Regions from separate parts of the Yersinia kristensenii genome, predicted to be linked through region 2. Evidence: predicted binding sites of a transcription regulator. Region 2 holds the regulator's gene; each other region holds the start of a gene.

Region 1 (8,416 bases), 3.6 Mb from region 2:
ACTTTCACTGCTCAAGCTGTCACGGCAACTATCAGCAACAGGCCGATTGTCCTGATTGCGCCAAACCGCTCCAAGTGTTGAAAGCGTGTGGGGCCGTTGATTATTTTTGCCAGAATGGCCATGGGTTGATTTCGAAAAGCCGCGTTCGTTTTAGTTATCTGCCGATTGTCTGATTGAGCACCCGAATCACTTATTTAGATAAATGATTCGGAATTGATGAGCTTCATCCTGCGGGCGAGCATAAATGCTGTTCAAATCGGTTCCCGACCAATTTGTCTCTCTTGCCGTCTACCTGAAACATCAAATTCTTTCAAAGATGGCAACTTTTCTAATTGGTCTGCTTACGCTGACGGGGCTTTTTTGCCACATTGATTTGAGTGATTTCACTTTCCACCCAGCCATCTTGTAGCCGAGTTGTCAGCTTGTCGCCGGTATGCACTTGTTTGGTGGTCTTAAGTAAGGTGCCTTCGGGGGTCTGTGTGACACTGTAGCCGCGGGCCAAGGTGGCCAATGGGCTGACCGCCTCTAATTGCGAGCAAGCAATACCAAAGCGCTGACGATAACCATTAAGCTGGCGCTCAAAGGCTTGGCGCAAGCGGTATTCCTGCTGTTGTACTCGCTGGTTATAACGGTGAATTTGCCCTTGCGGTTGAACTTGAATCAAGCGCTGTTGCAGCCGTTCAGTGCGCCGACCTAATGAGCGAATTTGGTTTTGTGCACTGTCTTCCAGGCGGCGCTGCAACTTCAACAAGAGGGTTTGCTGACGAGCCAAGCGCAAGTGCGGATGTTGCTGTTGGAGCCGATGCTCAAGGTGGGTAAATTGCTGGCTACGTTGCGCCAGATAATAATCCATCGCCATTTCCATGCGCTGCTGCTGGCCCTGAATTTGCCTGATCAACTCAATCTGGTTGCGGCTGACCAGCTCTGCTGCAGCTGAAGGGGTTGGGGCGCGTAAATCTGCGACGAAGTCCGCAATGGTGACATCGGTTTCATGGCCGACCGCACTGACAATAGGAATACGGCTGTTAAAAATGGCGCGGGCGACCCGCTCGTCATTAAAACTCCACAAATCTTCCAGTGAACCGCCACCCCGCCCGACGATCAATACATCACATTCTCCGCGCAGATTAGCCAAGTGAATGGCTCGGACTATCTGTAGTGGGGCATCGGCACCTTGCACTGCTGTAGGGTAAATAATCACTGGCAGTGATGGGTCACGGCGCTGTAAAACGTGTAAAACATCGTGCAGTGCAGCGCCGCTAGATGAGGTAATCACCCCAACTTGTTTGGCTGGGCTGGGCAGTGATTGCTTGTGACTTTGATCAAAAAGTCCTTCTGCGGCCAGTTGTTGTTTAAGCTGCTCAAACTGTTGTTGCAGTAATCCGTCACCGGCAGGTTGCATACTTTCGGCAATTAACTGGTAGTCACCGCGCGGTTCATACAGGGTGATGGATGCCCTGACCAAAACTTGCTGGCCATTTTGCGGGCGGAAAGTGGTTCGGCGATTACTGTTGCGAAACATTGCACAGCGTACCTGCGCCCGGTCATCTTTTAAGGTGAAATACCAGTGACCAGACGACGGCTGAGAAAAATTAGAAATCTCGGCCGTGAGCCAAATTTGGCCCATTTCCATTTCCAGCAGTTGTCGCACCGTCTGATTAAGGCGGCTGACGGTAAAAATTGATGACGCAGAAGTTTGTGACATGTGACCTGGATCAAATTTTAAAACAAGTACTTAATTGATCGATATTACCTGCCTCAAACCGCATAGCAAGAAAAATAATGAGAAAGTGCTGGAGGCAACCGATTACGCTCTGTATAATGCCACGGCAATATTTTATCTTTTTCACATTCACCTTGGTGAGATATTGCCCATGCTACGTATCGCGAAAGAAGCTCTAACATTTGACGACGTTCTCCTGGTTCCAGCCCACTCCACAGTCTTGCCTAATACGGCAGAACTTGGTACCCAACTGACTGCAACTATCCGCCTGAATATCCCTATGCTGTCCGCAGCAATGGATACCGTAACCGAAGCTCGTCTGGCCATTGCGCTGGCACAAGAGGGCGGTTTAGGTTTCATCCACAAAAATATGTCCATTGAGCGCCAGGCTGAAGAAGTCAGCCGCGTGAAAAAACACGAAAGTGGCGTTGTGACTGAGCCACAGACTGTAACGCCAACAACAACTCTCCGTCAGGTTAAAGAACTGACCGCCCGTAACGGTTTCGCCGGTTATCCGGTAGTGACCGAAGACTACGAGCTGGTTGGAATCATTACTGGCCGTGATGTGCGCTTTGTGACTGATCTGGACCAACCGGTGACGGCGGTGATGACACCGAAAGAGCGTTTGGTGACGGTCAAAGAAGGTGAAGCCCGCGAAGTTGTATTGCAAAAAATGCATGAAAAACGTGTCGAGAAAGCACTGGTCGTGGACGATAGCTTCCATCTGCGCGGCATGATTACCGTTAAAGATTTCCAAAAAGCAGAACGCAAGCCAAACGCCTGTAAAGACGAGCATGGCCGCCTGCGTGTTGGTGCTGCTGTGGGTGCTGGTGCAGGCAATGAAGAGCGTATCGATGCGCTGGTCGCTGCGGGTGTTGATGTTTTACTCATCGACTCATCCCATGGTCACTCCGAAGGCGTGTTACAGCGTATTCGCGAAACGCGCGCCAAATATCCTAACCTGCAAATCGTGGGCGGCAATGTTGCGACAGGGGCTGGTGCGAAAGCATTGGCCGATGCTGGCGTGAGTGCGGTCAAAGTGGGTATCGGCCCTGGTTCAATCTGTACCACTCGCATTGTGACTGGCGTTGGTGTGCCACAGATTACTGCGATTGCTGATGCCGTCGAAGCGCTGGAAGGCACCGGTATCCCGGTTATTGCGGATGGTGGTATTCGTTTCTCTGGTGATATTGCTAAAGCCATTGCTGCGGGTGCTTCATGTGTCATGGTCGGCTCGATGCTGGCAGGGACTGAAGAGTCACCCGGCGAAATCGAACTTTATCAAGGCCGTTCATTCAAATCTTACCGCGGTATGGGGTCATTGGGCGCGATGTCCAAAGGTTCCTCAGATCGCTACTTCCAAACCGATAATGCGGCCGATAAATTAGTGCCGGAAGGTATTGAAGGGCGTGTGGCATACAAAGGTTTGTTGAAAGAGATTGTGCATCAGCAAATGGGGGGCTTGCGCTCCTGTATGGGGCTGACCGGCTGCGGCACTATCAATGAATTGCGCACCAAAGCTGAGTTTGTGCGTATCAGTGGTGCTGGGATTCAAGAAAGCCATGTGCATGATGTGACTATCACCAAAGAGTCACCAAACTACCGCATGGGCTAATAACAAGTTAATTAGTCATCTGGTGCTAGTCATCAGATGACTATTTTTTATTTTAATATTTGGAATACGCCGCACATGACAAAAAATATCCATAAGCATCGCATCCTTATCCTCGATTTCGGCTCGCAGTACACTCAACTGGTGGCGCGCCGCGTTCGTGAAATTGGTGTCTATTGTGAACTTTGGGCGTGGGACGTGACTGAAGCCCAGATCCGCGAATTTAATCCAAGCGGCATCATTCTTTCTGGCGGCCCTGAAAGCACCACTGAACACGACAGCCCACGTGCGCCGGATTACGTGTTCACTGCCGGTGTCCCTGTGCTGGGTGTGTGTTATGGCATGCAGACCATGGCCATGCAACTGGGCGGTAAGGTTGAAGGTTCAAACCAGCGCGAATTTGGTTATGCGCAGGTCGAAATTAAAACTGACAGTGCACTGATTCGTGATATCAAAGATGCCATTAATCCAGCCGGTGAAGCCGTATTGGATGTGTGGATGAGCCATGGCGACAAAGTGACTGCGATCCCGTCTGATTTTGTGACGGTTGCCAGCACTGATACCTGCCCGTTTGCCATTATGGCCAACGAAGAAAAACGTTTTTACGGTGTGCAATTCCACCCTGAAGTGACACACACCAAGCAAGGCCAACGCCTGCTGGAGCGCTTTGTGCTGGATATCTGTGCTTGTGAAGCACTGTGGACACCGGCCACCATTATTGAAGATGCTATCGTGCGCCTGCGTGAGCAAATCGGTGAAGACCACGTGATTTTGGGGCTATCCGGTGGGGTTGATTCATCCGTCACTGCAATGCTGTTACACCGTGCGATTGGCAAACGCCTGACGTGTGTGTTTGTTGATAACGGTCTGTTGCGCTTGAACGAAGCCGATCAAGTGTTAGAAATGTTCGGCGATAAATTTGGTCTGAATATTGTCCATGTGGCAGCGGAAGATCGTTTCCTTTCCGCGCTGGCGGGTGTTGATGAACCAGAAGCAAAACGCAAAATCATTGGTCGCGTGTTTGTTGAGCTGTTTGATGAAGAAGCGTGCAAACAAGAGCAGGTGAAATGGCTGGCGCAGGGCACTATCTATCCAGATGTGATTGAATCAGCAGCCTCCGCTACCGGTAAAGCCCATGTGATTAAATCTCACCACAATGTGGGCGGCTTGCCGAAAGAGATGAAGCTGGGCTTGGTCGAGCCGTTAAAAGAGCTGTTTAAAGACGAAGTGCGTAAAATTGGTCTGGAATTGGGACTGCCGTACGACATGTTATATCGTCATCCATTCCCAGGCCCAGGTTTGGGTGTGCGCGTATTGGGCGAAGTGAAGAAAGAATATTGCGATTTACTGCGCCGCGCCGACGCCATCTTTATCGAGGAGCTGCACAAAGCGGACCTGTACAATAAAGTCAGCCAGGCCTTTACTGTCTTCCTGCCGGTTCGTTCCGTCGGCGTGATGGGTGATGGCCGTAAATATGACTGGGTTGTTTCACTGCGTGCAGTTGAAACCATTGATTTCATGACTGCGCATTGGGCGCATCTGCCCTATGATTTCCTTGGCCGCGTATCAAACCGCATCATTAATGAAGTGAATGGTATTTCTCGCGTAGTTTACGATATCAGTGGTAAACCACCCGCGACAATTGAGTGGGAATAAGCTTTACCCCTAAACATTGTCGCTAGTGTAGATGAAGCCTCCGATAGTTCGGGGGCTTTTTACTTTGTATTTCAGTTGTAAGAAAAACTGTATTTATTATTTTTTCTTTAAATATCAATAAAAAATGAATTCATTTTATGTGGATTGTTCTTTGTCGTCGTTTATGTCTGTGTGAATATAAAAAATCAAATTATTACATATTGGCTCATACAAAATAGCCTGTATTTGCCAGCTTACTCTTTAAAGGTGATACATGAATATCAATAATCAGGTGAGCAAGATACTTTATAGTTTAATTTTTATCTCATTCAGTGCGATATCCAATCATTTTAATGATGACAATGTTTGTTTTTATTCTGGTGATAATTATACTGAAAAGGGGGACTCTAAAAAATTTTGTGTGCCCTCCTACACTGAAGATGAATGGCTATTTAGTCAGTGGAATAATAATATTTCATCTATCAAAATACCGTTAAATTTTCAGGTTGATGTTTTTAGTGATTTTTCATTTTCCGGAAAATCAGTTTCGCTTTATAAAAGTACTAATGCCGCTGAGTTGGAAAAGTATGGGCTGATCTCTGATATCAGTTCTTATCGTGTGTCACCCAAAAGTTTATACCCGAGTAATAAACGAGTTATCTTTAACTATCACTCTAATTTGTTCCCAGAAAAGTATATTGGCTACAATTATTATTTGAGCCGCGGGCACAGTATTTTATTAAGTCGAAAAGATAAACCTTCAGATATCGACAGCAAAAGTTCCTCCGTTTTTTATAGCTATACCGGGCAGATCATGACGGCCTTTAGTGGGCAAGGGTTTGATCGCAATCTCTATTGTTTATTACCAACAGATCTGAGGGCTGGCAAATTAACGGCTGATGTGGCATTTAGTTATTGTGATTTTGGTACTCCTGGGCAGAGGTGGTTTCCGCAAAAAATAGCGGAGAAAATAGTATTAGTTAATCAGGGGACAGGTACGGCATTGTCACTGGATGAAGAAGGGTTTTATGTTAGTTTAAAAATCAGGTCCAATATAAATAATCAGTTGCCCGGCCGAGAAAAACAGGATTATCAACCGGAGGTTGAAGTTAACAGCAATACAGTGGAGTTTAATGACAAATATATTGAGGAAATGAAGTCTTCCGCAGTAAGGCCTTTTTTGCAATATAAAGAGACATTCGCGTCGTTAAATGAATTTGGTCATAGAGATTTTGTAGTTAATCATTTAGATAAGACGGATGATACTAATATCTATTTGGGAGGGGATAAAATTGGGGAGCATGTTTACTATAATTCAGAGACCAAGTCTTTAATTGCTTATAATAAATCGAATAATGAACAGATGTTAACAGAGTCATCCTGTCTTTCATTGGTTAATAATCCTGTAGGACCATATTTACCGGTCAGTTTTACTTATAATCGCAGTAGTTATAGCGACAACTCCATTGAGTATCGTTGTGATAATGGTATCGCCTATAATCCTTATACTCAGCAGTGGCGTTTTATAGCGGACCATCAATCTCTTTATTTAGTTAATGGCCATGAAAATAAAGTTCTACATTTCCATAACAATGAAAACCCGCAGAAAATGAATTATCGCGGTGTATTGTTCGGCCCTGAATTAGGCGCTCTTATTGGTTATGCCGTTAATTTTAATGAACGAAAGCCTGAGGGGGCGATATTTATCAGTAGTCTGCCATTAGGATATATTTTGGATATGGAACAGGGGGTTTGTGAACTGAGAGTCATGCGCGATAAAAATGGCGATCAATGTGGAGGGCGAGATACCACTTGGTCTTCAACTGATTATCAGGTACAAAATATTAGCCTCAGCCGCGATTATATCCCCTGGTTGCTGCCGCGAATAGCAAATAGGCTACATAGCGATGAATGGACGGATGAACTGGCTGCTTTCTTGCAAGAAGTTGAAACACTGGAAACTCTTTTTGAAAAAAATAGCAACCAGCCAGCTAGCAAAGCGGCGCTGGAAAAAACAAAAGCGCTATTAGTCACGTTTTTACACACTTACAACTCAACTGAGTACACCCAAATTTGGCATCAGGCTGCGCATGTCCTTAATCGTGTTGATGTATTAATCGAATGGGGTAATAACTCGGCATCATAGTTACAAAATGTGACTTGCGTCACATTTAACTTTACCCTCCCATTAAGAGGGGTATAATCTTGACGAATCTTTACAACTAAACTAAATGTTTAACATCTTCATCTTATAATTCACATCGCCATAAGGCGGGAATTCCATTCATTATTCGTCAAGATTGCCACTGCCGAGAGGATTTACTCGGTGGTTTAGCCCGCAGTCACCCGTATCTGTTAGCGCCATGTCGATTAACAGCATGGTCACATAATCAACAGATAAACACTGCGTGTGTGCTCTTTTGTGGAGAAAAAATATGTCGGTAACTCGTACTCCGCTCCCTCAGTTACGTGGTATTTCACGTCGACGTTTGCTGGGGTATGTCGGTGTCGGGCTGGTCAGCAGCCTGATGAATCCTCTTTCTTTAGATGCTTTCGCAGCATCAACTCAAACTTCGCCGCAGAACTTTGAAAGATTCATGTTGGTCTCCCGCGCCCTGACCGGCAAGCGCCAACTTAATGCGCAGGTTGGGCAGCGCCTCTATCAGGTTTTACTCGGTAAAATCGGTGGTTTTGACCAGAAACTGGCCTTATTACAACCTTTACCTGGCGGTGAACCGCAGCAATGGCCGCCATTACAACAGCAGATTGCCCGGCAAATTTTGCAAGGTTGGTATGTGGGAGTGATTGGTGAAGGAACTGATGCGGCAGTCATCAGTTATGAAAATGCATTAATGTTCGATGCGGTATCCGATGTGTTGGTTATTCGCTCTTATTGCCCGAATAAACCCGGATACTGGGCTGTAAAGCCTGATGTCGCCTTATAATTTTGGAGGATACATTTATGGCTGACACACTCAAGGCGGACATCGTCATTATTGGTTCGGGCGTTGCTGGCGGTTTAGTTGCACATCAATTGGCGATGGCTGGCAAGTCAGTATTGGTTTTAGAAGCGGGTCCGCGTCTTTCTCGCTGGGAAATTGTGGAAAACTTCCGCAATCAGCCCGATAAATCAGACAATATGGCACCTTACCCTTCAACATCTTATGCCCCTCATCCTGAATCTAACCCTAATAATAACTATTTGATTCAAAAGGGGGAACACCCCTACGATGTACAATATATTCGCGCTGTAGGGGGGACTACTTGGCACTGGGCGGCATCGGCCTGGCGTTTTCTGCCGAATGATTTCAAGCTAAAAACCATTTATGGCGTCGGGCGCGATTGGCCGATTGACTATGCGACGTTGGAAAAATGGTATTTACGCGCAGAGCAGGAACTGGGTGTTTGGGGGCCGAGTGATGAAGATCTTGGCTCCCCGCGTAGTG
Region 2 (8,416 bases):
ACTATTCGTTAATCAAAAAACGGGCCGCTAATCTCGATCCCCGCACCTGGTAGACCTATCGGGTGCCAATAACTCAATCATCGCCCCTCAATCACATAACTTCAGCACATGCTTTTCACACAATACCCCATCAAACGATGTGGTTATATCTGTCATTTCTGTTGAAAGTTGTTAAGATTAATACCCACAACAAAAATACAATAATTACGATTTTAACCGCCCCTCACCCCATCTTAGCGACTGCAAATGGTTGGATTTGAGGAGCAAACACCCTGAGCAACCCCGAAAGGAGAGAGCGATGTCTTTTGAATTACCGGCATTACCTTATGCACAAAATGCACTGGAACCGCACATTTCTGCTGAAACGCTGGAATACCATTACGGCAAGCACCACAACACTTATGTGGTCAACCTCAATAATCTGATTAAGGATACTGAGTTTGCAGGTAAATCCTTGGAAGAGATTATTAAAACTTCCAGTGGCGGTGTCTTTAATAATGCAGCCCAAGTCTGGAACCACACCTTTTACTGGCACTGTTTATCACCGAATGGTGGCGGCGAACCTACCGGCAAAGTTGCCGATGCCATTAATCAATCCTTTGGTTCTTTCGCTGAATTTAAAGCACAGTTTACTGATGCGGCGGTGAAAAACTTTGGCGCAGGCTGGACGTGGCTGGTCAAAAAAGCGGATGGCGCACTGGCGATTGTCAGTACATCAAATGCGGCAACACCGCTGACGACGGCTGATAAGCCGCTGCTGACTGTGGATGTGTGGGAACACGCTTACTATATTGATTATCGTAATGCGCGACCAAAATATCTGGAAAACTTCTGGGCCTTAGTAAATTGGTCTTTCGTTGAGAAAAATTTAGCCTGATACAGCGCAAACAGAAAGACAACACGCGTGGATATTATCAGTAGAAATAATTAAGGGCGGTTTAACCGCCCTACTAATGGCTTCACACCGGCAAGTGGTTTAATTAATTCATTACCGCCACGAAGCTAAAAGCAATAATCATCGCCAGCGCACCAACAGTCGTAATCAGCGACATTTTCAGATTGGTATCCATAAAAACTCCTCAGCCGGTTAATTTTTATACTTGGTCATATTTCAAGTAGCATCTGCGTTAACTACGTTAAATCGCCCGAATCACTTACACTGTAAGTGTATCGGAGGCTCATCCTACGTGTCAGCACAAGCTCTGTTCAAAATGGTTTACAACCAATTTGCCTTTCACTTGCCGCTTTCCTGCAACTCGAATTATTTAAAGTATAGTAAGGTAAAGGCACACAATTAGTGCGTTAAATCATTTTCCCACAGTTAAGAAAAAAAATCTTGTGCTCATTACGCACTTTATAACTTTGATTACCTCTTTCACTTTTCCTCCAGATCAGCCAAAATTCGCAGTTCATAACTGTATGCCGACTAATAATGTCCAATAAAACCTCTCAGACAGCCTGCTGATTCAACTTACCAGCCTACTCTTGTGTCTCTGTCTGAGCGGTGTTCGAGTCATACAGGCAAACGATTAACATAATACTTACCTACTGCAACAGGTGAGCTTAGGAGTCATTCTTTTTATGGCAACGATTAAAGATGTGGCCAAACACGCGGGTGTGTCTACCACCACCGTTTCGCACGTTATCAATAAAACTCGTTTCGTCGCCGAAAATACCAAGGCCGCTGTGTGGGCGGCCATTAAAGAGCTGCATTATTCGCCCAGTGCTGTGGCCCGCAGCTTGAAAGTTAATCACACTAAATCAATTGGCTTGTTGGCAACATCCAGTGAAGCACCCTATTTTGCTGAGGTAATCGAAGCAGTTGAAAATAGCTGTTATAGCAAAGGCTACACCCTGATTTTGTGTAATTCTCATAATAATCTGGATAAACAAAAAGCCTATCTGTCCATGCTGGCGCAAAAGCGTGTCGATGGATTATTGGTGATGTGTTCTGAATATCCTGAACAATTACTGGGGATGTTAGAAGATTATCGCAATATTCCAATGGTTGTGATGGACTGGGGTACTGCCCGTGGCGATTTTACTGACTCGATTATTGATAATGCATTCGAAGGAGGTTATTTGGCTGGCCGTTATCTTATTGAGCGCGGTCACCGTGATATCGGGGCGATTCCCGGTCAGTTATCGCGAAATACCGGTGGTGGTCGCCACCAGGGCTTTCTGAAGGCACTGGAGGAAGCCAATATCCCGCTGCGTGACGAATGGGTGGTTCAGGGGGATTTTGAGCCAGAATCCGGTTATAAAGCTATGCACCAAATTCTGACACAAAAACACCGCCCGACCGCCGTATTCTGTGGCGGTGATATTATGGCAATGGGTGCAATATGCGCGGCGGATGAATTGGGCCTGCGGGTGCCACAAGATATTTCAGTGATCGGTTATGATAATGTGCGCAATGCACGCTATTTCTCACCGGCGCTGACCACGATTCATCAGCCCAAAGAGAGATTAGGGGAAACCGCCTTTGCCATGTTGCTCGACCGCATTGTCAGTAAACGCGAAGACCCACAAACTATTGAAGTACATCCTAAACTGGTTGAACGCCGATCGGTGGCAGATGGCCCATTCCGCGATTATCGCCGCTAATCTTCGCCCGCCGGTAGCGCCCTGTTACCGGCAACTAATTCTGCCGTGCTTAATCATTACCCATGTCATTATCATCTCTTAGCCACTCATTATTAAGTGTGACACTGTCACCTAAATACGCCAGCATCCATGCTAAGGCTGGCGAATGATTATTCTGCTCCCACGTCAAGCAACACGGGCTATCAGGAAGTGGCTCGGCCAATGTTAATGCCACCAGTTTCCCTTGTTCAATCAAGGGCGATACCATATGCGCGGGCACCATTCCGACACATAATCCTGCACACAGACAATCTATTCCCGTGGCCCAATCCGGTGCCACTAAGCGCTGTTGGTTATCCAAGGTCCAGGTATCTCGTTTCGGCAAATTTCGCGCAGTATCCTCCAAACAAAGTGAGGGATAAGGCCGCAATTGGTCATCAGTAAGGGGCCCGGTTAAGTAAGCTAAGGGGTGATTGACGCTCACGACACAATGCCAGCTTAAAAAGCCCATGTCGCGGAAGACAAATCGCCCGCCAACCGGGATGGCGCGAGTCGCTCCAATGGCCATTTCAGCTTGTCCATCCGCCAGTGCATCCCAGACACCGTTAAATACCTCATAACGCACCCGCAGTTCGATATCGGGGAAATGGCGATAAAAATCCAATACTAACCGGCGGCTCCGCTGAGGTTTGACGATTTTATCGACCACGATATTGAGTTGCCCACGCCAACCATTTGCCACTTGTTGGCACTGTCGCCGTGTGCCATTCATTTTTTTGATAACATCTCTAGCTTCTTTGATAAAAACCCTGCCCGCCTCCGTCAATTCTACGTCCCGATGACGCCGCACAAATAACGGCACTGCCAGCCACTCTTCCAACTGGCGCACGGTATAACTTACCGCCGACGGGACGCGGTGCAATTCTTGAGCTGCGGCGCTGAAACTCCCGGTGCGAGCAACTGCATCGACCACATCCAATGAATATTCTGACCACATATTTTGCCCTTCCCCTAGACTAAATATTTGCCATCAATTTTTTTGATAGCATGGCGCAAATATTACCGTTTCACAACAGAATACCTCGCCGCTAGAATGCCCCCCGCAATGGAATTTCAATGATAAAAGTTTTGCCTGCAAAATTATAATGAGACACAAAAAATGAAAACGACTTCCAGTTTCATGTTCTATCTGGCCGGTTTGAGCATGTTGGGGTACCTGGCCACCGATATGTATTTGCCTGCCTTTGGCGCTATGCAACAAGAACTACAGACCTCCGCTGGCTCCATCAGTGCCAGCCTCAGTATCTTTCTCGCTGGTTTCGCTATCGCCCAGCTTATTTGGGGGCCTGTTTCCGATAAATTAGGCCGCAAACCGGTACTATTAGTCGGATTAGGTTTATTTGCCATTGGCTGTCTGGGCATCTTATGGGTTGAAACGGCGACACAGTTATTAGTTCTGCGCTTTATTCAAGCGGTGGGCGTCTGTTCTGCCGCCGTGAGCTGGCAAGCATTGGTGGTAGATCGGTACCACAGCAGCAAAGTCAATCGAGTGTTTGCAACCATAATGCCTTTAGTGGCGTTATCCCCCGCGCTGGCCCCTTTATTAGGTGCGTGGTTATTAAACCATTTCAGTTGGCGGTCAATTTTTGTCGTTTTGTTGGTGATTACACTGCTACTGCTGATCCCGACCGCACTGCTTAAGGAACGGAAAAAAGTAGTATCGGATAGCGTGCTTAAAAGCAAAAGTGCTATTAGTTTCTGGCAGTTGCTGAAATCCCCCGTATTTAGCGGCAACGTGATGATGTTTGCAGCATGTAGCGCGGGTTTTTTCGCCTGGTTAACCGGCTCACCTTTCATTTTAGGCGATATGGGATATAGCCCGAATGCCATAGGTTTGAGTTATGTTCCACAAACATTAGCCTTTTTGCTCGGGGGTTTTGCCTGCCGCAGTGCCTTAAGTCGGATTAAAGGCAACACTCTGTTGCCATGGCTGTTAGCCGGTTATGCCTTCAGTATGATTGCGCTCTATCTGATAGCCACATTGACGACACCAACACTGATGACCTTACTTATTCCGTTTTGCATAATGGCGCTGGTGAATGGTGCCTGCTACCCTATTATCGTAGCAAATGCATTAATGCCCTTTCCGGCGAATACTGGCAAAGCGGCAGCACTGCAAAACACGCTTCAGTTAGGTTTGTGTTTTATTGCCAGCATGATAGTTTCGCTTTATATCAGCCAACCTTTACTGGCAACAGTCACGGTGATGCTATCAACGGTCGCTTTAGCCATATTGGGTTATGGCATTCATTGCTACGCGATAAAAAATGGAAAAAGCCATACTCATAGTGACGACTATAATTACGCGGAGTCATAATTCCCAATAGAAATAGTCACTAAGGAACATGCTGGCCGGAAGCGATTTATTATTGAGAAAGCGCTCCGGCAAGCCTATACTCAATCGAACTGATTAGAATACCATTTAAAAAAAGCATTATCTTAAGCATTTTCTGTGCGCGTGGATTGCGTCACATTTCCTCTTATGGATGAGTTGCCCTAAGCCAAAGTGTCATTAGGGTTTCTTCTTAATCTTCCTCTGTCCGTAATGGATACCAGACATCAACTTTATTGGTATGTACCCGCATATATAGATTTTATTGCGCGTCATAAGTCAGAAGAAAGTGATGGAGAAGCTATGAGTTCATCCTGTATAGAAGACCAAAGTATTCAAGAAAATCCATGGTTCCGCATTGTACAAGAAATGCTGAATCGGGCTGATATTGAAATCAATGGCTCACGCCCTTTCGACATTCAAGTTAATAACCCGGACTTCTTCAAGCGGGTATTACAAGAAGGATCTTTGGCATTAGGTGAGAGTTATATGGATGGCTGGTGGGAATGTGAACGCCTGGATATTTTCTTCCAACGCGTTCTCAGAGCTGGTCTGGAAAAACAACTTCCACACCATTTCAAAGATACTTTACGCATTGCCGCCGCGCGTATTATCAACTTGCAATCAAAGAAAAGAGCCTGGATTGTTGGTAAAGAACATTACGATCTGGGTAATGACCTGTTTAGCCTCATGCTCGACCCCAATATGCAATATTCTTGCGCTTATTGGAAAGACGCCACAACACTTGAGCAAGCGCAGGAAAACAAATTGCAGATGATCTGTGAGAAGCTGCAATTAGCTCCCGGCATGACATTGCTCGATATTGGTTGTGGCTGGGGCGGGCTTGCTGCTTATGCTGCACGTCATTTCGGGGTGTCCGTCTCAGGTGTCACTATTTCGGCTGAACAGCAAAAATTGGCCCAAAAACGCTGTGAAGGTTTGGATGTCACTATTTTGCTGCAAGATTATCGCGACCTGGATGAACAATTTGACCGCATCGTCTCGGTAGGAATGTTCGAACATGTCGGGCCCAAAAATTATCGCACCTATTTTGAAGTGGTTAACCGCAATTTAAAAGCTGATGGATTATTCTTGCTGCACACCATTGGCGCTAATCGTACTGACCTGAGTGTTGATCCGTGGATTGATAAGTATATTTTCCCCAATGGTTGTCTACCGTCAGTACAACATATCGCCCAAGCCAGTGAGCCTTATTTCATCATGGAAGACTGGCATAATTTCGGGGCAGATTACGACCGAACACTGATGGCATGGTATGAGCGTTTCCAAGCCGCGTGGCCGAGTTTAGCTGAGAATTACTCGCCGCGGTTTGAACGAATGTTTAGCTATTATCTGAATGCCTGTGCGGGTGCATTCCGCGCCAGAGACATTCAATTGTGGCAGGTATTACTCAGTCCAAATGGCGTAGAAGGCGGTATTCGAGTGGCGCGTTAGTCTCTAGAATAGTTTCTTAAACGCGGGGGCTCGTTAGCCCCCTACTTTTATTATCCTATCCTCGAACAGCTTTTTCAGTTGCCGCCGCAAACACTTGTGCAGTATCGCGTTGCGCTAATACCCGTTCAACGGTATCCACTACTGCCTGCGTCTGTGGGTCTATCTCGATATTCACCCGATGTCCCAGACGCTTTTTACCTAATGTCGTGCGCGCCAGTGTCTCTGGAATCAAATGCACACAAAAACGATTACCCACGACTTCACCAATGGTCAGGCTAATACCGTCAATACCGATAAAACCTTTATGTAATATATATTTCATTAAATCGTCGCTGGGCAAACGAAACCAAATCTGACGGTTATTTTCTGATGTGTATATTTTAGTTATTTCAGCGGTACAAATAATATGCCCGGACATAAGATGTCCACCAATTTCATCGCTGAATTTAGCCGCACGCTCCAGATTAACGACATCACCGACCTTAATATCACCCAAATTGGTGATACGCAGGGTTTCCTTCATTAAATCAAAACTGACCCGATTTCCGTTAACTTCAGTCACTGTCAAACAACAGCCATTGTGAGCCACCGAAGCCCCTAAGGCTAATTCAGGCAACATTTCAGTTGGCATTTCGACCACATGAGTGCGGAAGTTGGATTTTTCGTCGATGGCTACCACGGGCGCGGTGCCTTGAACAATACCGGTAAACATACGCCATGCCTCTTATCTAGAGAGAAAATTTCTTTGCCCTGATTTTGCCTCAGAAGATAAGGAAAACCAAACCACTTAGACTAAAAATATATATTGAAGTTATTTCGTTGATATCGAGTTGATATTGAATGACAAAGATTGCTTAAGCTCAGTGAGAGGGTACAATCCTTTCTTGCTTTTCCGCTATTTTATTTATCGCTCAGTGCGCGATAAATAGTCGTTATTGAAATCGTAACTAGGTTATACCCAAGTGACTTCGAGATACAGGTAGGCGGCAACCGAGTGAATTCCCAGGAGCTTAGATAATTAAGTGACTGGGGTGAGCAAGGGCAGCTAACACCCCTGTATATTGAAGGGCGACGGGTAGAAAAGGGTGTATACGTGCAGAAGTATATCGTCGAAGCGCGTAGCTTGTTGGCTCTCGCTATTCCTGTTGTTATCGCGCAATTGTCCCAAACAGCCATGGGCGTGGTTGATACTATTATGGCCGGTTCTGTCAGTGCGACCGATATGGCGGCCGTTGCTGTGGGGACTTCTATCTGGTTACCGGCTATTTTATTCGGTCACGGGCTATTATTGGCGCTGACCCCGACGGTCGCCCAACTTAACGGCTCAGGACGGCGTAATCAGATTGCCCATCAGGTCAGACAAGGGTTTTGGCTGGCATCCTGTGTCTCAGTGTTAATTATGGTGGTCATCTATAACAGCGACCATGTCATTAAACAGATGCACAATATTGACCCGGTGCTGGCCGACAAAGCCGTTGGTTTCCTGCATGCCATTATGTGGGGGGCACCCGGCTATCTCTTTTTCCAGGTGCTGCGTAATCAGTGTGAGGGGTTATCCAAAACTAAACCCGGAATGGTGATTGGCTTTATTGGCTTACTGGTCAACATCCCTATTAACTATATCTTTATCTACGGTAAATTCGGCGCCCCTGCGCTCGGTGGCGTGGGTTGCGGGGTGGCAACCGGGACAGTTTACTGGGTGATGTTCTTGATGATGCGCTGGTATGTGACTCGCGCCCGCTCACAGCAAGATATCAAGCTAGAGAAAGGTTTTGCGGCCCCTGACTGGAAGGTGATGAAACGCCTCGGAGGCCTTGGGCTCCCAGTTGCACTGGCGCTGTTTTTCGAGGTCACATTGTTCGCGGTAGTGGCATTGCTGGTTTCTCCGCTCGGTATCGCCGCCGTAGCTGGGCATCAGATTGCCCTTAATTTTAGCTCATTGATGTTTATGTTACCGATGTCACTGAGTGTGGCCGCGACTAT
Region 3 (8,416 bases), 430 kb from region 2:
TTTGAGTTGAATACATTCAGCCCTTTGTTTTCCATCGCGCCCATATTGAAGAAATCAACCGCCACAATCATATAGATGTCGAGGTCATATTCCAGGCCAAAACGGGTTTCATCCCATTTCATGGAGTTTTTCAAAGAGGTCATAGCCCAATCGGCGCGATCCAAATTACCGCGGTCAACAAAAAGCTCCAACGCGACTTCGCGGCCAGAGCGAGTAATGAACTTATCACGCAAGACATCGAAATCACCGGCGACCAATGCAAACAGGTAACAAGGTTTTGGGAACGGATCTTCCCACTTCACCCAATGGCGACCATCATCCAGAACCCCCTGCCCCACGCGGTTACCGTTAGAAAGTAAATAAGGATAAAGCGATTTATCGGCAACAATACGGGTGGTAAACCGCGCCAGTACATCAGGGCGATCTAAATAATAGGTAATATGACGAAAACCTTCGGCTTCACATTGTGTGCAGAGTGCATTACCGGAAAGATATAGCCCCTCAAGTGCACTATTAGTTGCAGGATGGATATCATTCACGATGGTCAGTGTAAAATTCGCGGGTAACTGCTCAATAACCAGTGAATTACCCTGCAAATGGTAATGAGGCCATACTTGCCCATCAATGCTAATACTGATGAGTGTTAAATCTTCACCATCTAAGATCAATGGCGTCACATCTGCAACCTGACGTTTTACCTGACTGACCGCTGTTACCGTCGTTTTTTGTGCATCAAGTGCAAAGTCTAGAAAGATGTCAGTGATTGTGTAATCCGGCGATTTATAATCGTGACGGTATTTAGCTTGCGGCTGTTGTGTCATAGAAACCCTTTTGACGTCATCAGTGAATATGATTATCAAGTCTGTATTTAGAGGCGCCTGGACTTAAGAACTTTGGGTTCAAAGCATTGCTGCCAGCGACTTCGCCTTAGACTCAGATAGTCTTTTCAATGTATCACAATTGTGAAAAAAACCTAGGTGAGAGCCCGTGCTATTGAGGCAAATAAAGCATTGAATGCTCTTTTTTCGAGCCGCTTCGCAAGGTTATTGTTTTATTACATTGGGCCCGGAGAAAAACCGCTGATAGAAGTGATTGAAGGTAAAAACGCCCTGACTGCTTAAGAATTATCCAGAATATGTGCAATAATATTGCGGGTATTATATTCAGTTAATAACCCTACTAATTTAATACAACTTTTCCCTTATTATCTAAATAGCTAAAAAACTGACCTTAATTGGATTGAACATTTAACAAAAAACCTTTTTCATCGCTGATGGCACGTTTAATCCTAGACCTCTGATTAGCATTTATGGTGTGATGAGGCTTCAATAACAGGATAATACCGGTATACTTCCGCGACATTCATACTGTGGAAAATGCTCCTACGAGGATGCTATACAGCGCCATGACCCAAGACGCCTCACCGATTTTGACTTCATTGCTTGATACGGATGCTTATAAACTTCATATGCAACAAGCGGTGTTCCATCGTTATCGCCATATTACCGTTGCCGCTGAATTCCGCTGCCGTGGTGATGAGCTGCTGGGCGAATATGCCGACGAAATCCGCCATCAGATAACATTGATGAGCCAATTGACACTGACCGATGATGAGTATCTCTATCTCTCCGGCTTGCCCTTTTTTAAAAAAGATTATTTAAATTGGTTACAGAGCTTTCGTTTTAATCCCGAGCAAGTCAGCGTGTCTGATAATGGTGGTAAATTAGACATCCGGATTACCGGATTATGGTGCGAAACAATTCTGTGGGAAGTGCCACTATTAGCGGTAATCAGTGAAATTGTTCATCGCCGCCGCTCCAAACATGTCACTGTGGATCAAGCCATTACACAGTTGCGCAGCAAACTTCAGCAATTTAAAGCGCTCAGTGCTGATATCGACATGACTCACTTCAAGTTAATGGATTTTGGCACGCGTCGCCGTTTCTCTCGCGAGGTTCAGCACGCTATTGTCAGTGAATTAAAAGATGAGTTTCCCTATTTTGTCGGCACCAGTAACTATGATTTAGCACGCAAGTTGTCTTTAGCTCCGGTAGGAACTCAGGCTCATGAATGGTTCCAGGCCCATCAACAGATTAGCCCGGTGCTGGCCAACAGCCAGCGTGTAGCATTGCAAATCTGGTTAGATGAGTATCCAAATCAACTTGGGGTGGCATTAACAGACTGTATTACTATGGATGCATTCCTGCGTGATTTTGATGAAACCTTCGCTATTCGCTATCAGGGATTACGCCATGACTCGGGTGACCCGGTCGAATGGGGTGAGAAAGCTATCGCCCATTATGAAAAATTGGGCATTGACCCAATGAGCAAGACATTGGTGTTCTCGGATAATTTAGACTTGGAAAAAGCCCTGTCGCTGTATCGCCATTTTTACCAACGGATTAAATTGGTGTTCGGTATTGGAACGCGTTTAACCTGTGATATTCCCGGCGTCAAACCGCTGAATATTGTGATTAAGCTGGTGGAGTGTAATGGCAAACCGGTGGCAAAACTCTCCGATAGCCCAGGGAAAACCATTTGTCATGACCCGGCATTTGTTGATGAATTGCGTGAAGCATTCGCGCTTCCTTTAGTCAAGAAAGCCAGTTAATACCTGATTGCCGGGCGGCAGATGCTTGCCCGGCCCACCGCCAAATTTGCACTTTTTGATCGGCTTTACTCTTCCACATTCCACAATTCAATCATTTCTCGCTTTGTGTCGTCTCTATTTATAGAAATGTTGCACTGAACTGGTGATTTCTACTTGTGTCCTGCACCGCCGCAAGTAACATAGCAATATCCCCATTTTGTTGGGTTGTTAACTATTTATCAAAACTATTAAAGAGAGAAATCTATGAGCGTAGTGCCTGTAGTCGACGTACTGCAAGGCCGTGCTGCGGTTGACAGTGAAGTCACCGTACGCGGTTGGGTGCGTACCCGGAGAGATTCTAAAGCGGGTATCTCCTTCGTTGCCGTTTATGACGGTTCCTGCTTTGACCCGTTACAGGCCGTCGTGAATAATACTTTGCCTAATTATCAGGACGAAGTACTGCATTTAACTACCGGCTGCTCAGTTGAAGTGACTGGCACCGTCGTAGCCTCACCCGGTGAAGGGCAGAGTTTTGAAATTCAAGCCACCGCGATCAAAGTCGTTGGTTGGGTTGATGATCCCGATACTTATCCAATGGCAGCAAAACGTCACAGTATCGAATACTTGCGTGAAGTTGCTCACTTGCGTCCACGGACTAACTTGATCGGTGCAGTGGCTCGCGTTCGTCATACCTTGGCGCAAGCTATTCACCGTTTCTTCGATGAGAACGGTTACTTCTGGGTTTCAACACCGTTAATCACTGCGTCGGATACCGAAGGTGCGGGTGAAATGTTCCGTGTTTCCACATTAGATCTGGAAAATCTGCCGCGCACTGATACTGGCGCTGTTGATTTCAGTGAGGATTTCTTCGGTAAAGAAGCTTTCCTGACGGTATCCGGTCAGCTAAACGGTGAAACTTACGCCAGTGCATTATCTAAGGTTTACACTTTCGGCCCGACTTTCCGTGCTGAAAACTCCAATACTAGCCGTCATTTGGCCGAGTTCTGGATGGTTGAACCTGAAGTTGCCTTCGCCTCATTGGATGATGTCGCCGGTTTAGCTGAGAAAATGTTGAAATATGTTTTCCAGGCGGTATTGAACGAACGCGCTGATGACATGAAGTTCTTCGCCGAGCGTGTCGATAAAGATGCTGTCGATCGCTTACAACGCTTTGTTACCTCTGACTTTGCTCAAGTTGACTATACCGATGCTATTGAGATTTTATTGGCATCAGGTCAGAAATTTGAAAATGATGTCTCTTGGGGTATTGATTTGTCTTCTGAGCATGAGCGTTATTTAGCTGAGAAACACTTTAAAGCACCGGTGGTGGTCAAAAACTATCCGAAAGATATCAAAGCCTTCTATATGCGTATGAATGAAGATGGTAAAACCGTGGCAGCGATGGATGTCCTCGCCCCTGGCATTGGTGAGATTATCGGTGGTTCACAGCGTGAAGAGCGTTTAGATGTGTTGGATGCCCGTCTGGCAGAAATGGGCCTCAATAAAGAAGATTATTGGTGGTATCGTGATCTGCGTCGCTATGGCACTGTGCCACATTCAGGTTTTGGTCTTGGATTTGAGCGTTTGATCTCCTATGTGACTGGAGTTCAAAACGTTCGTGATGTGATTCCATTCCCACGTACGCCGAGAAATGCCAGTTTCTAAGTTCGTTATTTAGAAAAAGGATATTTTTGTATAAATAAAAGCCAGCTCTGCTGGCTTTTGTCATTTTTTAAAGTTCGATCTAAGTCACAAAGTTCCCTGAATTTTACATTTTGTAACACATAGTTTCCCAATGAAACATATTCAGGTAATTGGTAGCATTTTCGGTCTGGATTATAACCCTCACGAATGGAACACTGCGTTCAGACACAGACGACACCAAACTCTCAACAATAGTTCCAAAAAAATTATTGGCGGCAGTGGCAGGTGTCCGAATAACACCAATGAGGGTAATAATAATGATGAAGCGCAATATTCTTGCAGTAGTAATCCCAGCATTGTTAGCAGCTGGTGCAGCTAATGCAGCAGAAATCTACAACAAAGACGGCAACAAACTTGACCTGTACGGTAAAGTTGACGCGCGTCACCAGTTCTCTAGCAACGCTGGCCAAGACGGTGACGAATCTTATGTTCGTTTCGGCTTCAAAGGTGAAACCCAAATTACTGACCAACTGACCGGTTACGGCCAGTGGGAATACAACATTCAGGCTAACAATGCTGAAGCTCAAGAAGGCAAAGGCAACAAAACCCGTCTGGGCTTTGCTGGTCTGAAATTTGCTGAGTTCGGTTCATTCGACTACGGCCGTAACTACGGCGTAATCTATGACGTCAACGCATGGACTGACATGCTGCCAGTGTTCGGTGGTGATTCAATCTCCAACTCTGACAACTACATGACTGGCCGTTCTACTGGCTTGGCTACTTACCGTAACCAGAACTTCTTCGGTCTGGTTGATGGTCTGAACTTTGCTCTGCAATACCAAGGCAAAAACGAATCTGGCCGTGATGGTCTGCTGACCACTCAAAACGGTGACGGCTTCGGTCTGTCTTCAACTTATGACATCGGTTATGGCGTAAGCTTCGGTGCTGGTTATTCTACAGCTAACCGTACCACTGCTCAGAAAAATGCTCACCTGACCAACGCAACATTTGCTGAAGGCGACAAAGCTCAAGCATGGAACGTTGGTGCTAAATACGACGCTAACAACGTATACTTGGCAGCAATGTACGCAGAAACTCAGAACCTGACTCCATTTGGCAATGATTCTGTTGCTAACAAGACTCGTGACATTGAACTGACTGCACAGTACCAGTTCGACTTCGGTCTGCGTCCATCCCTGGGCTATGTTCAGTCCAAAGGTAAGGATCTGAACAACGCAACTGATGATAACCATGACCTGTTGAAATATGTTTCTGTTGGTTCTTACTACTACTTCAACAAAAACATGTCTACCTATGTTGATTACAAAATCAACTTGCTGGACGAAGACAACTTCACCCGCGCTAACGGTCTGAACACAGACAACGTTGTTGGTGTTGGTATGGTTTACCAGTTCTAAGTTAAACTTAATCACGCAGTTTATCTGCTGACATAAGTTGAAAAAAGACAGGGCCTCGGCTCTGTCTTTTTGTTTTATCCTTAGCTAACATTTTACCCTTGGCTAATATAGGGAGAATGCGCTGCCGAATGCGCTATTTTGCCGATATTTCACCCTGAATCCCCCCGCCTCACAACATTCATTTCTTTTTATCGCAAACGGTTGGCAAAGACTGCAACTGGCGCTACCCTGATGGTTCTGTTTGCTTAACGCTAAGCCATGGAAGCCTCTGACATGTTTGAAAAAATCACTGCTGCACCTGCCGACCCTATTCTGGGCCTGACCGATATTTTCCGCGCGGATGACCGCCCTCATAAAATTAACCTGGGGATCGGGGTCTACAAAGACGAAACCGGGAAAACGCCGGTGCTGACCAGCGTAAAGAAAGCTGAGCAGTATTTGCTGGAAAATGAAGTCACCAAAAATTATTTGGGTATTGATGGCCTACCCGTTTTCGCAAGCTGTACTCAGGAACTGTTGTTCGGTGCCGATAGTGCGATTATTACTGATAAACGTGCGCGTACCGCTCAAACCCCTGGTGGCACAGGTGGTTTGCGTATTGCCGCTGATTTCATTGCCCATCAAACCAGCGCCAAACGTGTCTGGGTCAGTAATCCAAGCTGGCCAAATCATAAAAACATCTTCGCCGCAGCTGGGCTGGAAGTGGTTGAATATGCCTATTATGACGCAGCAAATCATGCGCTGGACTTCGATGGGTTGTTAAATAGCCTGTCAGAAGCCCAGGCTGGCGACGTAGTGCTGTTCCATGGTTGCTGTCATAATCCGACGGGGATTGACCCAACAGAAGCCCAGTGGAGCCAATTAGCGGAATTGTCAGTTGCTAAGGGTTGGTTGCCGCTGTTTGACTTCGCTTATCAAGGTTTTGCCAAAGGTTTGGAAGAAGATGCCCAGGGTTTGCGTATCTTTGCCGCAACACATCAAGAATTGATTGTTTGCAGCTCTTATTCCAAAAACTTCGGTCTGTACAATGAGCGTGTCGGGGCTTGTACTATTGTTGCTGCAAATAGTGATGTAGCTGATATTGCCTTCAGCCAAGTTAAAGCAGTTATCCGCGCTAACTATTCCAACCCACCAGCTCACGGTGCCTCTGTGGTTGCCACCATTTTGAGCAACCCAGCGCTGCGTGCCATTTGGGAACAAGAACTGACCGATATGCGCCAGCGTATTCACCGTATGCGTCAGTTGTTTGTTAACACTTTGCAGGAAAAAGGCGCTAAGCAAGATTTCAGCTTTATCATCAACCAGAATGGTATGTTCTCATTCAGTGGCCTGACCAAAGAACAAGTTCTGCGTCTGCGCAATGAGTTCGCTGTTTATGCTGTCAATTCTGGCCGCGTTAACGTTGCCGGTATGACGCCAGACAATATGGCGCCATTGTGTGAAGCTATTGTTGCGGTGCTCTAATTAAGTCGCCGTGATTAACCGTAAAAAGGGTGCCTTGGGCACCCTTTTTTATTCGCCTGCCAATAAGCTTAACGGAATAAATACTTGGCAAATTCATTCATTGGCATGGGCCGCCCATACATATACCCTTGCAGATAATCCACATTGTGGGCCTGTAAATAGCGCATTTGAGTTTCGTTTTCGACGCCCTCGGCAATGGTTTGCAACCCCAGCCGAGTTGCAAGATCGATAACATTACCCACTATATGGCTCGACAAAGCATCGGAACCAATCATCCCGACAAAACTTTGATCAATCTTGAGAAAGTCGACTTTAAATTTCTGCAAATAACTTAAGCTCGAATGCCCGGTACCAAAGTCGTCAATGGCAATAAAAACCCCTAAAGCATGAAGTTCAGCAAATAATTTATCTGTAATCTCATCTGTAACAATCAATTTTCGTTCAGTTAACTCCAGCGTGATATTAATTTTATTACCGCCAAAAGCCTGAATGAAATGACGGCAGTCATCTACCAAACTGAGATCACGGCAATGATTGGCGCTAATATTAAAACCAAAGTGGAACCCTTCGGGTAATTGATTAACATAGGGCGCAAATTTTGCACTGACTTGCTGCATAATAGCGCGGGTCATTGGCACAATAAGCTCGCTATCCTCCGCCATAGGAATGAAGTGATTCGGTTGAATTAAACCCTGCCCAGGGTGTTGCCAACGCATTAAAACTTCACATCCCACCCAGCATTGCCCCTTACCGCTGACAATCGGCTGCATATAAGGAATAAATTCGTTATTTTCTAATGCTTGCTTTAATACCTGTGTGGGTGATGACGCCCTTCCTGACAGCCAAAAAACAAGTGCCGCCGAGCCAAGACTCATTAATATGAAGAAAATCAAGCTACCTTGAGCGTATTGCCAGACATAAGCCCAATATTGTTGATGAGAAAGCGCCGTGCTTAATGAATAAGCATATTTCTCTGAGGCCAGATATAAAGGTTCGCCTTTATTCGTCGGGTTACCTGAATGCACCATTCCGGCCGCATCCATCCATTTATCGCCAACTCTCAGTTGCAACGCAATATCGCCGCTCAATAAATTAAGAATACTGCGTAAATAATAACCATCAACAGCCACCAGAATGCTGTAATCCCCTCGGACTTGCCGATAAACCATCAAAGCGCGATCAGGAGTTACATCATTACCTGACATTAACTCTAGTTGCCCATCGACAAATTCATCTAAATAGAATTGCTCGGAAATCGGGCCATATATTGAAGAACAATAAATAGTGGTGTTTTTAGCCA
Region 4 (8,416 bases), 3.6 Mb from region 2:
GCCGGATTCGCCGGCTGGTCTATGGCGCTAATGATCTGAAAACCGGTGCGGCGGGATCTCTGGTAGATATTTTACGCCATCCTGGAATGAATCATCAGATTGAGATAACCGCGGGTGTGCTGGCTGATGCTTGCTCCCACCAATTGAGCGCGTTTTTCCGCCTGCGGCGCGAACAGCAAAAAGCACTGAAACTCGCGCAGCGGGAAAATCCTGAACCGCGCGAGATGTAAGTAAAAATAAGTAAGATTAATGATAGCTCAGCGAGTGAAAGGGCGACCGTACCTAGGGGCGCTCCGGCGACTTCGTCGCTACGACCCCAACGACACGTTTCCCCTCCATGATTGGCAATCTAAAAGAGTTGGCAACAATGGCGTCGGGAATCTGAAAGAAGTGCTAATTATTGATTGACCAGCCGGGCCCGACGACTGGATAAGCTTTACCTAATTCGGCTTCAATCGCGGCGTGCTGCGCGGCTTTTTTCTCTCTTTCCTGCAAGTATCCCTCCAGACTGACCTGATAGCGGCGGATGTTTTCGACGTAGTTATAGGCCTCGTGACCCCGCGCATAGCCATAAGTGGTGCTCGGGTAGTAGCGTTTTTGGCTCAACATGGGTAGCCGCATTTTTACGTCTACCCAACTGTCTGGGTTACCATTTTGTTTTTTGGTCAGTTTGCGGGCATCAAGCATATGACCATAACCCATATTATATGAAGCCAACGCAAACCAAATTCGCTCATCTTCTGGAATGGTCTCTGGCACTTTTTGCATCAGCCGTTGCAAGTAAACCGAACCACCTTTGATACTCTCTTCGGGATCAACCCGGTCTTTTACTCCCAAGCTACTGGCGGTGGCCCGCGTGAGCATCATTAGGCCGCGCACCCCGGTGGGGGAGGTCGCTTGTGGATTCCAATGGGATTCTTGATAGGCGATCGCTGCCAGTAATTTCCAGTCAATTTCACCGGCATGCTTTTCAAATAAGGGCTGGAAAGAGGGCAGCACATTATCAATGGAGGAGAGGAATGTTTTGGTATCGACATAATCAAAACTGCCGACATGGCCGAGATATTTTTCCTCCAGACGCGCCAAACTGCCGTCTTCTACCATCTCACTGTAGAAATCGAGCATTGCCGCATACAGGCTATCATCACGACTCTGTTGGAAATACCAAGTCACTGGCTCTTCATCCGTAACGTCAAAAGCCACTGCCAATTGTGGGTGAATGCGTTGCAGCAGCGCAATAGTGACAGAATCGCCGAGAGTATAGTCGAGCTTGCCCTCTGCGACTTGCTCCAGTAATTCTTTGCCGGAGCGATCAACTGACGACCCCCAGTTAAGATCCGGATATTTAGTCTGTTTAAGTTGTTTCAAGGTGGTCATATGGGCTGAGCCGGAGGCCACAATCAGTTGGCCTTTCAGGTCGCTGAATGATTTTGGGCGCGGAGCACCCAACCGGTAGACTAATTGTTGCGACACGGAATAATAGGCAGGGCCAGTGCGCGCCCGGTTAAGACGTTCGCGGTTATAAATTAGCCCGGCAGCAATGAGGTCGGCATCGTCACTATCTAAAGCATCAAACAGATCATTGATATTATGATGCGGGGTCATCACCAGCTTAACCCCCAGATAGTCAGCAAAACGTTGTGTCAGCTCATAGTCGAGACCGGAAGGGCCATCTTTTCCGGTTGAGTAGATCAAGGGTGAACTTATAGTGCTAACTCGCAGTTCACCACGGGCTTTTATTCGGTCCAGTTGCCCTTCTTGTCCATTGCGCCACGGAATATTGGGCCACAGCGCGAGGGCCAGAAGTAAGGCAATGATACCGATGACAAAGTAATTTAATTTTATGCGCGTCAAATAGTTATCTCTCGGCAGCGCTCTTTATATGTGTATTTTGAAGCGTAAATCGACATGGTTAAATCCCCAGTAGAGCGGCATTTTGCGCAATAATTCGTCAGTGTGCAACTTTATTGCGAGCTTATTGATCCGGTATTCAATGTATATCTCTAACAAAAATTTCTGACGCAATTATGAATAATAGCGACGCAAACGGTTTCGTCGGCGGCTCAGATTCACTATAATGGCGCGCGTTTTCCCCTGTTTTGCGCCAATGCATGCTGCGCCCAATGAAGTGCTGTCCCAGTCGCTTCGAAGAGAGAGAAACTTAGATTATGGAAATACTGCGTGGTTCGCCCGCTTTGTCGGCTTTTCGAATTACCAAACTGCTGTCCCGTTGCCAGGATGCTCATCTGCCGGTAGATGATATCTATGCCGAATACGTTCACTTTGCCGATGTCAGCGCTCCCTTGAGTGCTGACGAACACGCCAGACTCCAGCGGCTGCTTAAATATGGGCCATCTCTCCCCGAACATGCGCCAGAAGGGCGTTTATTATTAGTGACACCAAGGCCGGGGACAATTTCTCCGTGGTCTTCCAAAGCAACTGATATTGCACATAATTGTGCACTGCCACAGGTTCTGCGCCTGGAGCGCGGTCTGGCTTTCTATATACAAGGCCCGAACCTGACTGAAAGCCAATGGCAGCAATTGTCAGCATTGCTGCATGACCGCATGATGGAAACGGTTTTCACCGATTTGCAGCAAGCCGAGCAACTGTTCTCTCATCATCAGCCCGCTCCGGTACAACGGGTGGATATTTTGACGCAGGGCCGTAGTGCACTGGATCAGGCCAATATTAAATTGGGTCTGGCACTGGCTCCGGATGAAATTGATTATCTGTTGGCCGCGTTTACTGGCCTTGGGCGCAACCCGACAGATATCGAGCTGTATATGTTTGCTCAGGCCAACTCTGAGCATTGCCGCCATAAGATTTTTAATGCGGATTGGAAAATTGACGGTGTTGATCAGCCTAAATCGTTGTTTAAGATGATCAAAAACACCTTTGAGCATACCCCGGATTACGTGTTGTCGGCCTATAAAGACAATGCTGCGGTGATGGAAGGTTCTTCGGTCGGGCGCTTCTTTGCCGCGCCAGAAAATGGCGTTTATGGCTACCATCAGGAAGAGGCGCATATCCTGATGAAAGTTGAAACTCACAACCACCCGACGGCAATTTCACCATGGCCGGGCGCGGCGACTGGCTCGGGTGGAGAAATCCGTGATGAGGGGGCCACCGGGCGCGGCGCTAAACCGAAAGCGGGTTTGGTGGGTTTCTCTGTTTCTAACTTGCGTATCCCCGGTTTTGAACAGCCGTGGGAAGAGAATTTCGGTAAACCCGATCGCATTGTGACCGCGCTGGATATCATGACCGAAGGCCCATTGGGCGGTGCGGCGTTTAACAATGAATTTGGTCGCCCAGCGCTGTTGGGCTACTTCCGTACCTATGAAGAGCGCGTAAACAGCCATAACGGCACCGAGCTACGTGGCTATCATAAGCCGATCATGCTGGCGGGCGGGATTGGCAATATCCGTGCGAATCACGTGCAGAAAGGCGAAATCACCGTGGGTGCTAAGCTGGTGGTGCTCGGTGGCCCAGCAATGAATATCGGTTTGGGCGGCGGTGCGGCGTCTTCCATGGCCTCTGGCCAATCTGATGCGGATCTGGATTTTGCTTCGGTACAGCGCGATAACCCGGAGATGGAACGCCGTTGTCAGGAGGTGATCGACCGCTGCTGGCAGTTGGGCGACCACAACCCCATCCTGTTTATTCATGACGTCGGTGCCGGTGGTTTGTCCAACGCGATGCCAGAATTGGTCAGTGACGGTGGCCGTGGCGGCCGTTTTGAGTTGCGTGACATTCTAAACGACGAGCCGGGTATGAGCCCGCTGGAAGTGTGGTGTAACGAATCTCAGGAGCGCTATGTCATGGCCATTGCCCCAGCGCAGATGGCACAATTTGATGAGATTTGCCGTCGTGAACGTGCGCCATATGCGGTTATCGGTGAAGCGACCGAAGAAAAGCATCTGACCCTGAATGACCGTCATTTCGATAATCAACCCATTGATATGCCGTTGGATGTGCTGTTAGGTAAAACGCCGAAAATGTTGCGTGATGTTACCCGCCTGCAAGCGCAGGGAGAGGCTCTGCAGCGGGCTGAAATCAGCATTGCTGATGCAGTAAAACGCGTGATGCATTTACCGGCGGTAGCAGAGAAAACCTTCCTGATCACCATTGGCGACCGCACCGTAACCGGCATGGTCACCCGTGACCAGATGGTCGGCCCGTGGCAGATCCCGGTGGCTGACTGTGCCGTTACCAGCGCCAGTCTGGACAGCTACTATGGCGAGGCAATGTCACTGGGCGAACGTGCGCCAGTGGCCTTGTTGGATTTTGCCGCTTCAGCCCGTTTGGCGGTTGGCGAAGCATTGACCAATATCGCCGCGACCCAAATTGGTGAACTCAAGCGCATTAAACTGTCGGCGAACTGGATGTCCGCCGCCGGTCACCCCGGTGAAGACGCCGGTTTGTATGAAGCGGTGCGCGCGGTGGGTGAAGAATTATGTCCGGCGCTGGAAATTACCATCCCGGTGGGCAAAGACTCTATGTCGATGAAAACCCGCTGGCAGGAAGGGGATGAACAGCGCGAAATGACCTCGCCGCTGTCATTGGTGATTACCGCTTTTGCCCGTATCGAAGATGTTCGTCACACCGTAACCCCGCAGTTGCGTACTGACAAAGGTGACAATGCGCTGTTGCTGATTGATTTGGGCGCGGGCCACAATGCACTGGGGGCGACGGCGTTGACCCAGGTTTATCGTCAGTTAGGGGATAAACCGGCGGATGTGCGCGATGTGCAACAACTGGCGGGCTTCTTCAATGCCATGCAGCGTTTAGTGGCAGATCAAGCCTTGTTGGCCTATCACGACCGCTCAGACGGCGGTTTGTTGGTCACACTGGCTGAAATGGCCTTTGCTGGTCATTGCGGTGTGCAAGTTGATATTCAATCCTTGGGTGACGATGCGCTGGCCGCCTTGTTTAATGAGGAGTTAGGGGCGGTGATTCAGGTGCGCGCTGAGCAGCGAGCCGCAGTGGAAAAAGTGCTGGCTGACCATGGTTTGGCAAACTGTGTCCATTATCTGGGCCGCGCTGTTGAGGGGGATGTTTTTGACATCCGCAGTGGTACCGAGGCGGTATACAGCGAAAAACGCAGCACCCTGCGCTTGTGGTGGGCTGAAACCACTTGGCAGATGCAGCGCCTGCGCGATAATCCAGATTGCGCTGATCAAGAGCATCAAGCGAAACAGGATGAGCGCGACCCTGGCCTGAATGTGAAACTGACCTTTGATCCCGCTGAAGATATCGCCGCACCTTATATTATCAAACAGGCGCGACCAAAAGTTGCCGTGCTGCGTGAGCAGGGGGTTAACTCCCACGTTGAAATGGCCGCCGCTTTCCATCGCGCCGGTTTTGATGCCGTTGACGTGCATATGAGTGACTTGCTGGCAGGGCGCACTGATTTGCAATCTTTCCAGACCTTAGTGGCTTGTGGTGGTTTCTCTTACGGCGATGTATTGGGCGCAGGCGAAGGTTGGGCGAAGTCCATTCTGTTCAATGACCGCGTGCGTGATGAGTTCGAAGCTTTCTTCCACCGCCCAGAAACACTGGCGTTGGGGGTGTGTAATGGCTGCCAGATGATGTCTAATCTGCGCGAACTTATTCCGGGTGCTGAACACTGGCCACGGTTTGTCCGCAATTTATCGGACCGTTTTGAAGCGCGTTTCAGTCTGGTCGAAGTGGCAAACAGCCCATCCCTGTTTATGCAGGATATGGCGGGTTCCCGCATGCCAATTGCGGTTTCACACGGTGAGGGCCGGGTTGAAGTGCGTGATGCGGCGCATCTGGCAATATTGGAACAGAGCAACTTGGTGGCATTACGCTTTGTGAACAACCAAGGTGCGGTCACCGAGCAGTATCCGGCGAACCCGAATGGTTCAGCGCATGGTATTACGGCGGTAACCAGTGTCAGCGGGCGGGCCACCGTCATGATGCCGCATCCAGAGCGTGTCTTCCGTACTGTCAGTAACTCATGGCATCCGGAAGAGTGGGGTGAAGATAGCCCATGGATGCGTATGTTCCGTAATGCTCGTAAGCAATTGGGCTAATTAAACTTATTGATAAGGGGGAACGGATTAGCTCCCCCTTTTTTATCTTTAATTTTCAGCGAAATTGGCTAAAGCAATATTAAAATTTTTAATGGCACTTTGATGTTCAGTGTTCAATGCTTTAATCACTAACTTATAATTCCCCGCTGCTATACCTTCCAAAGGTAATGAAAAATCTTTCGTTCGATTATTAATTAATGTTTCGGCTCGCGCTTTTTCATGCCCCTCCACATCATAGAGATAGCCGGTGATCAGTAAGTGGTCATGGGTTGCTATTGTCATTTCAATTTGTCCTTGGCCGTCTTTAAGCCAATAACTCGGTTGAACTCCGTGCACAGAAAAGTCATTTGAAACAGTAAGACTGCTGGCTAACGATATCTGTTTTATCAATAAGCCACTGGCAATCAATGGCTGAGCTGCGGTGGATAAACAGAACAACATGGCGCTGGTGAAAGTGATATAGCCGATTTTCATATGGACACCTTTCTAATGATAGATCAGTAAAACTGTGTAGTTAGTGTCTGTAAGCCACTCATATAGGGATGAGCAGCTACCGATATTTTGTTTTCTGTGCTTTGGCGATTTTTTCATCAGACACCAGAGCCAGAGCATTAGCGTTACTCATTCAGCGCAGTGATGAAATCTCATAATTTATAACGCTATGGTGATTTATGTTGCAGTTTGCAGAGCCGTGGTAAAAGGCTGAGATTGAAGGGAGAAATAAGGAATATAATAGGGTACCCAATATAATTAACTTATTGATTAATAATGATTTAATAAATAATGTCGGTAAATCGAGACAATGGCTATTGAGATTGTCTCAAAAAGGAGACATTTATCTGATTGATTTATATTGTTTTTATTTATATGGGGCTTGGCTGTCGGGTAATAGCGACAAAACGGGATTGAATCACTCGACTTCATGAGAAAGAGTAGGGTAAGAAGTTGACGACTAAATTTATTTATATTTAATATCAATAGCTTAATTGTGTTTTTTAAAACTTGGCACGCAAGATGCATTATCTATATCAGTTGCTCATTCACCTATTTATGATAGTCCCGCCGTAAAGCGGAATATGCACTTCATAAGCCACCGAATGATGCCAAAGACTGGTGCCTATCGTCCATCTAAACCGATATTGTGTGAATGCACATATCAAACATCGGACGACACGTTGAGTGAGGCGCCGCCTATGTCCTACTGTGATGAGTAGTTCATCAATATTGGACATGTCTGGATGCTATTCGTCTCATCCTCCCGATGATTGCCTCGGCTTCATCAAACTGGAGACGATGTTTAAGGGCATCCACATATTCTGCGACGGGGCATTTATTGCCCCGTTGTCACATCTATACCCGTCATACTTCAGCTGCATGCGTATTGGCCGTCTTCCTGCAACTCGAATTATTTAGGGCATATTAAGGTCAAAGATAAGGTAAAGCTTTCCGTTTTCACGGCAAATGACAATAAAAGCAGGTCTGATGATGATTCTGACGATAATGGACAAGCAACCTTAATTAAAAGCACTTTGCTCAACGCTAAGTGCTTTTTTTTTTACTTCAATCAACCGGACAAGTTGCGGACATGCCCGCATAAATTGGGTCACAGGCATTGTAATCCTGGCTGAGTCAGTTAGCATCACAACAGAATGATAGGTAATGAGATGATTTCGTTGAAAAGATGGCGTTTGTTCCCCCGTTCTTTACGGCAATTGGTGCTCATGGCATTCCTGTTGGTGCTGCTCCCTTTATTGGTGCTAGCCTATCAGGCTTATCAAAGTCTTGATCATCTGAGTACCCAGGCGGCCGACATTAATCGTACTACGTTGGCTGATGCCCGGCGCAGCGAGGCAATGACCAGCGTGGCACTCGAAATGGAGCGCAGCTATCGTCAATACTGTGTGTTAGATGATGCAACGCTGGCAAAGCTCTATCAGCATCAGCGTAAACAGTACGCTCAAATGCTGGATACCCATGCCCCGATCCTGCCCGATGCCCGCTATTACCAGACGTTGAGTGGATTGCTAACTCAACTTTCTGATATCCAATGTAAAAATAGCGGCCCGGAGCAAAACGCTTCCACTTTATTAGAGCAATTTTCCCGCTCAAATGCCGAAATGGTACAGGCGACCCGGGATGTGATTTTCTCCCGTGGGCAACAATTACAAAAAGATATTGCCGAACGTGGTCAATTTTTTGGCTGGCAATCCCTGTTACTGTTTTTGGTCAGTGTGCTGTTGGTGGTGTTATTCACCCGTATGATTATCGGGCCGGTTAAGGGCATTGAGCGAATGATTAATCGGCTGGGGGAAGGGCGGCCACTGGGTGATATCGCATTGTTTAAAGGGCCGCGCGAG

What was found. The regulator PurR, encoded in region 2, represses purine synthesis genes. The targets are predictions, from matches to a motif close to CANGCAAACGTTTGCNTG.
Region 1: the regulator PurR is predicted to act here: its motif matches at 1,797-1,814, upstream of guaB (IMP dehydrogenase).
Region 3: the regulator PurR is predicted to act here: its motif matches at 5,843-5,860, upstream of DX162_RS19340 (amino acid aminotransferase).
Region 4: the regulator PurR is predicted to act here: its motif matches at 2,040-2,057, upstream of purL (phosphoribosylformylglycinamidine synthase).

The regions. Positions count from the first base shown of each region.
Region 1 covers NZ_UHIY01000001.1:80,010-88,425, reverse strand. The annotation lists gene DX162_RS00395 (zinc ribbon domain-containing protein) at 1-173, shown strand, start outside; gene xseA (exodeoxyribonuclease VII large subunit) at 329-1,705, opposite strand; gene guaB (IMP dehydrogenase) at 1,875-3,338, shown strand; gene guaA (glutamine-hydrolyzing GMP synthase) at 3,414-4,991, shown strand; gene DX162_RS00375 (hypothetical protein) at 5,245-7,116, shown strand; gene DX162_RS00370 (sugar dehydrogenase complex small subunit) at 7,406-7,915, shown strand; gene DX162_RS00365 (GMC family oxidoreductase) at 7,933-8,416, shown strand, end outside.
Region 2 covers NZ_UHIY01000001.1:3,722,498-3,730,913, forward strand. The annotation lists gene DX162_RS17040 (C40 family peptidase) at 1-12, shown strand, start outside; gene sodB (superoxide dismutase [Fe]) at 299-877, shown strand; gene cydH (cytochrome bd-I oxidase subunit CydH) at 981-1,070, opposite strand; gene purR (HTH-type transcriptional repressor PurR) at 1,582-2,607, shown strand; gene punR (DNA-binding transcriptional activator PunR) at 2,657-3,583, opposite strand; gene punC (purine nucleoside transporter PunC) at 3,746-4,963, shown strand; gene cfa (cyclopropane fatty acyl phospholipid synthase) at 5,282-6,433, shown strand; gene DX162_RS17080 (riboflavin synthase) at 6,489-7,145, opposite strand; gene DX162_RS17085 (MATE family efflux transporter) at 7,527-8,416, shown strand, end outside.
Region 3 covers NZ_UHIY01000001.1:4,154,322-4,162,737, forward strand. The annotation lists gene pepN (aminopeptidase N) at 1-821, opposite strand, end outside; gene pncB (nicotinate phosphoribosyltransferase) at 1,406-2,611, shown strand; gene asnS (asparagine--tRNA ligase) at 2,855-4,255, shown strand; gene ompF (porin OmpF) at 4,555-5,652, shown strand; gene DX162_RS19340 (amino acid aminotransferase) at 5,926-7,116, shown strand; gene DX162_RS19345 (EAL domain-containing protein) at 7,185-8,416, opposite strand, start outside.
Region 4 covers NZ_UHIY01000001.1:139,938-148,353, reverse strand. The annotation lists partial or broken gene tadA (tRNA adenosine(34) deaminase TadA) at 1-230, shown strand, start outside; gene mltF (membrane-bound lytic murein transglycosylase MltF) at 394-1,854, opposite strand; gene purL (phosphoribosylformylglycinamidine synthase) at 2,169-6,059, shown strand; gene DX162_RS00595 (hypothetical protein) at 6,108-6,533, opposite strand; gene DX162_RS00590 (sensor histidine kinase) at 7,724-8,416, shown strand, end outside.